One region of the Caballeronia jiangsuensis genome, then DNA from elsewhere that is predicted to be linked to it. Evidence: riboswitches for the same ligand, from Rfam matches in the RefSeq annotation. Region 1 holds a riboswitch; the other holds the start of a gene.

Region 1 (2,862 bases):
CGCGAAGAGATCAAGACCTTCAGATCGATGGACGATGCCGCGAAGCTCGATCTGTTCGACGCGTTGCTCGCGCGGCGTGCGGCGCGCGCGAAGTGAGCCGTGTGATCGAGCCGGATAAGCCGGTCAAGCCGCGGCCATTCTCCTGACGGCCGGCCGTTCCAGCTCACGCGCGGCGAGTGCGCCGAACACGAGACCGAGCGTCGTCCAGATCAGCGCCTGAATGCCGATCGCGGCCAGCCGGAAGTTCCACAGCAGCGAGGCCGAGAAATCGGCGGGCACTTCATCGATGCGCGGCAGCGCGACCTGCGCCACCACGATCACGACGATATACGCGGCCGCGGCGATGAGCGTCGCGTTCCAGCCGTCATGTTGCGCCGCCATGCGCCGCCGCAGCCACACGGCGAACACGGCCGCCGCGATGGAAATCGCCACCATGCCGAAGAAAAGCGCCGTACGCGGCCCGATGGTGTCGGCATTGCCGACCGCCGGCGGATTGGGCGGATACTTGAGGAACGGCACGATGGCGATGCTCACGAAGCCGAACAACGCCAGCAGCGCCGACGTGCCCCGCGCGCGCAACGCGCCGAGCCGCCCGTAGGCGAACGCGAACACGAGCGAGAAAAGACCGCCCAGCGCGGTGCCGAACACCGCAACGCCCGTCAGGAGGCCGAGGCCCGCTTGCGTATCGCGTGAGACGAGTTCCTCGTCGCCGTGATCGTGCGAATGCGCGGCGCCTGTCGCGGCGTCGGCATGCTCATGTTCGTGCTCATGCGCGGCTTGCGCATGCTCGTGCTGTTCCTCGAACGCGATGGCGCGCGCCACCGACGGCTCGCCGAACGCACGCGCGAAGCCGAAGCCGATCAGGCCCGCGACCAGCCCCGCGATCATGCCGCGTATCAGCAAAGTGCGAATCATGACGCGTCCTCAGTGGCACGGAAAGCCGAGCAGATGCCGGCCGTCGTGAACGAATTCGTGGACGTACATGCCCGAGAAAATCGACGTTGCGCCCTGCTCCGCGCCGACGAAATAAATGGCGATCAGCAAAAGAAGGCCGATGAAGACGGCCCACGGCAGCACTTCGCGCACCGGGATGGGCACGGGTGCGTCGAGCGACGGGGAAACCGGAGCGGAAAAGACCGGCGTGCTGGAAGCATTCATGATGGTTCTCCAGGGAAAAGCGCGTCCCGATTGACGAAGAGCTTGCAGCGGGGTCTGACTCGCGGCGCAACGCTTTCACGCTGACGAACGCATACAGTGGCGCGACCGTGCCGGGTTTGCACCGGCTTCCTCGCACTGCAAGCTTGCCATTCTATGATGATCGGCGGCAAAGTAAAACGATTCCGAATTGCCCTAACGCCCCTTGGAACTCATTCTGTTGTGTCACGCCGCCACGCGCGCGATGAAAACCGGCCACTTTCCCAACGGCGACGAGCTCGCCGAGCATGACGCGCGCTCGCGGCTCGCACCGCTCTTCGTGGGGCCGCAAGACCGTACGCGCGTGATTTCAGGCGCCGCGCCCGTGGCACGCCAGACGGCAGCATGGCTCGCGGATGCATTCGACATCGATCCCGCATTCGACGACATCGACTATGGCCGCTGGCGCGGGCAATCGATACGCGAGACAGGCGAACGCGAGCCAGAGCACGTCGCCGCGTGGCTCGCCGATCCGCAGGCGCGCGGGCATGGCGGCGAGAGCATCGCCATGCTCGCGGTGCGCGTCGCGCAGGGGCTGGAGTTCATCGATGGCCTGAATGCGTGCGAGCGCTGCATCGTCGTCACGCATGCGATCGTCGTGAAAGTGGCGCTCGCGCATGCGCTCGGCATGCCGCTCGAATCCGTCTACCGGATGAACTTCGCGCCGCTCTCGTCCACGGTGCTCAAGCGCGCATCGGCCGCCGGAGCATGGACTGCCGAACTGCCACGTCAGCCGGCCTGAACTTCATTGCTTACGAATCGCTCAAACGAGCAGCGCATCGCATGCGCGTTCCGCTTTCGAACCGATTCAGGAGACTCAGATGGCGCATTACGTGGATGGATTCGTCGTACCCGTGCCGATCGACAAGATCGACGCCTACCGCACCATGGCCGAAGCCGCCGGCAAGATCTGGATGGAGCATGGCGCGCTGCAATTCGTGGAGACCATCGCCGACGACGTCAAGCCCGGCAAGCTCACGTCGTTTCCGCAGAGCGTGCAACAGAAGGAAGGCGAGACCGTCGTGTTCTCGTATATCGTCTACGAGTCGCGCGAGCAGCGCGACAGCGTCAATGCGAAAGTGATGGAAGACCCGCGCCTCAAGGCGATGATGGAGTCCGGCGAGCCGCCGTTCGACCCTCAGCGCATGTTCTTCGGCGGCTTCACGACGCTCGTCGAACTGGAGCGCGGCTGATCGTTTTGATTTTTAACGCTACGGTTAAGGAAACGCATCGACATGTTTATCGCCATGAACCGCTTCAAGATCGTGCCCGGCGCCGAGACGGATTTCGAACGCCTCTGGACCAGTCGCGACACGCATCTCAAGGACGTGCCGGGTTTCGTCGAGTTTCATCTGCTCAAGGGCCCGGTGAAGGACGATCACGTCCTGTACTCGAGCCACACGATCTGGGCGAATCAGGCGGCTTTCGAAGACTGGACGCGTTCGGACGCGTTTCGCGCGGCGCATCGCAATGCCGGCGGCGAGACACGCCAGCTTTATCTCGGACATCCGGAGTTCGAAGGCTTCGAAGTGATTCAGACCGTCAAATAACAAGCCGACGCGCGCGCTCGAACGATCGCGCGTTTTTTGGCGAGCACGCGCGTTTTACAAGCGTGTGAAAAAAGCGCGCTTCGGATTCGTCGTTTTATCGGACTTTTTTTCAGGCCTT
Region 2 (2,862 bases), on a different contig from region 1:
CTTCATGTGCTTCGCGGGAATCGGCTTCGAGGAGATCGAGTTGATTGTCGGCTTCGTCATGCTGCCCGGATTTCGCGCGCGGCAGCTTTTCGAGAATCGCGTTGAGGCGTACTTGCGCGTCGTCGATTTTCGCAGAGAGCGAATCGCGTTCGGATTGCAGCGTATCGCGCTCTTCACGCACTTGCGCAAGCTCGGCCTGCACGTTCGCATAGTCGGCGCGCAGTTGTTCGAGTTGGTCTTGCAGCGCCTGGCGCGCCTGATTGTGGCGCTCGCTGATCTGGATCAGCCGGCCGATATTTCCTGACAGTGATTCGAGTTCGTTGAGCATGTGCTGCGTCCTCTAAAGACCTCGCATTTTAGCGCGGTTCAACGGAGCTTCCGATAATTGTCTCGTTTCGAGACGTAACAACATGCGATCTTGCGCTTAATCCTTCGAATCAAGCGCATGTCGACATGCATTCGTGTGCAGAAAACGCGAGCGCTGTTGATGGCTCGTGATGACAGGCCGGCCGATTCTCGTTCGATTCGTCATGTGCCGCGCCCAACTGTCCGCGCCGTTTTCTTGACGGCCCCAACACGCGCTCCTACACTTGCCGCACTTTTTGGTGCTCGCATTCGCGGATCTCGCGGATGCAGTCAAACGGGAAACAGGGAGCGAAGTCTCCGAAGTCCGACCGGGACCAACCTGGGACGAGCCAACCTGTGCTGCCCCCGCAACGGTAAGCGACCGCAACGCAAGTTGCAAGTCGTCTCATGCGCGTTTTTGCAGCGCGAGCGTGTGGATTTTCATCACACCGGGTTCATCACCCGAATCGACTGCAAGAAACGTGTCGACGCCACTGCGCACGATGCGCGGGAAGGCGAGACGATTCATCGCCAGCCCGGATACCGGCCAGAGTTCGACGCATCGGCGCTGATCGCGCAGTGCGTTCGTCGCGCATCGTCCTCGCGGGGAGCGGGGTCGCGCTCACGCGAAACGGACACTTCACTCATGGTATTGCCACAGGCCGCCCTCAAGAACGGCCGCTCTCGTCATGGCGCGCTCGTTGCCGCGTTCATCGGATTGCCGCTCGCTGGCGCCGCACATGCCGCCGATGACGCTTCGCAAACGCTTGCTCCTGTCGTCGTCACCGCGACGCGCGCGCCGCAGCCGCTCGCCGAATCGATCCCGCAGACATCGGTGTTCGATGAACAGGATATCGCCGACGCCAACGCCGACGATGCACTCGGCCTCATCGCGCTCGCGCCCGGCGTGCAGATCACGCGCAACGGCGGACCGGGCGCGACTTCGGGGCTTTACATACGCGGCGCGGCGTCGTCGCAGTCGCTCGTTTTGATCGATGGCGTGCGCGTCGAATCGGCGTCGCTCGGCGCGGCGCAGCTATCGCAACTGATGCTCGACCAGATCGGGCGCGTCGAAGTCGTGAACGGCAATGTGTCGGCGTTGTACGGCTCGAATGCGATCGGCGGCGTCGTGCAGATCTTCACGAAGGAAGGCGAGCCGCATCCGCCGCGCTTCAACTTCGAGGCCGAATACGGCAGCTATCACACGCAGCGTCAATCGGCGGGCGTGAACGGCGCGCTCGACAACGACGGCCGCACGACCTTCAGCCTGAACGTCTCGCGCGAGAAGACCGACGGCTTTTCGTCGATCGATCCGAATATCGCGCCCGGCGCGAATCCGAACGCGAACGGCTATCTGAACGAGAGCGTCGCGGCGACGCTGCGTCACCAGTTCAGCGACAAGTGGGACGCGGGCGTGCGCTTCCTGCAATCGAACGGCATCAGCAGTTTCGACGATGCCTACGGCCTGCCGACCGATATCAACGAATCGCACGATCGCGTGCGCTCGGCGTCGGTGTTCGCGAACGGCAGGATCACCGAAAACTGGACCACGCACTTCACGATCGCGCAGGGACAGGACCGCGCGAACATCGAGCAGAACGGCGTCTATACGAACCGCTTCAATTCGGAGAATCGTCAATACACGTGGCAGAACGACTTCAAAATCAGCGACGCGCACAAGCTGCTCTTCGGTTACGAGCATCTCGATCAGACGCTCGATTCCGATCAGCTCAGCGCGCCCGATCGTCACGTGAATTCGGTGTTCGCGGGTTACGTGGGCCACATCGGCGCGAGCGATTTGCAGGCGAATCTGCGTCACGACCAGTATTCCGATTTCGGGGGCGCGAACAGCTACTATCTGGGCTACGCGTATAACTTCGATGCGCACTGGAAGGCGAGCGCGAGCTATGCGGCATCGTTTCGCGCGCCGAGCTTCGATGACCTCTACTATCCGTTCAGCGGCAATCCGTCGATTCAGCCAGAGCGCAGCCATTCGGTCGAGGCGGCGTTGCAGTACGCATCGAATGCGCTGGGCGTCGCGCGCGTGACGCTGTTCCAGACGCGCTATTCGAATCTGATCGACTATGTGTCCGACGGCGGTTTCTACTATGTCGCGCAGAACGTCGGGCGCGCGAAGGTGCAGGGCATCGAGGGATCGTGGGCGGGACATGTCGGCGCAACCGACGTGCGCGCGGGCGTCACGTTCCAGAATCCCGTCGATGAGACGAATCACGAGGATCTGACGCGGCGCGCGCGGCGTTTCGCGACGCTCACGGCGCATCGCACGATCGGGCGCTGGCGTGTCGGCGGCGAGTGGCTCGTGAGCGGACAACGCAGCGACTACGATTCGACGCTCGCGGGTTATGGCATCGTGAATCTATCGGCGCGCTACGACATCTCGAAGTCGTGGTACGTCACGGCGCGCATCGACAATCTGTTCGACAAGGACTATGAACTTGCGTACTCGTACAACACGCCACGGCGCGGCGCGTACATCACGTTGGGCTGGCATCCGTC

The links. Region 1 has a riboswitch for cobalamin ahead of PQR08_RS27325 (CbtB domain-containing protein). Riboswitches for the same ligand answer to the same signal wherever they lie in the genome.
Region 2: another riboswitch for cobalamin. It lies ahead of PQR08_RS31475 (TonB-dependent receptor domain-containing protein); the one in region 1 lies ahead of PQR08_RS27325 (CbtB domain-containing protein).

The regions. Positions count from the first base shown of each region.
Region 1 covers NZ_JAQQDB010000031.1:18,291-21,152, reverse strand. Annotated here, with positions in the region: gene PQR08_RS27335 (DUF1289 domain-containing protein) at 1-96, shown strand, start outside; gene PQR08_RS27330 (CbtA family protein) at 124-915, opposite strand; gene PQR08_RS27325 (CbtB domain-containing protein) at 925-1,158, opposite strand; cobalamin riboswitch at 1,188-1,313, opposite strand; gene PQR08_RS27320 (histidine phosphatase family protein) at 1,361-1,936, shown strand; gene PQR08_RS27315 (DUF1428 domain-containing protein) at 2,016-2,387, shown strand; gene hmuQ (heme-degrading protein HmuQ) at 2,430-2,744, shown strand; gene PQR08_RS27305 (hypothetical protein) at 2,854-2,862, opposite strand, start outside.
Region 2 covers NZ_JAQQDB010000042.1:34,274-37,135, reverse strand. Annotated here, with positions in the region: gene PQR08_RS31480 (ATPase) at 1-328, opposite strand, end outside; cobalamin riboswitch at 585-911, shown strand; gene PQR08_RS31475 (TonB-dependent receptor domain-containing protein) at 992-2,862, shown strand, end outside.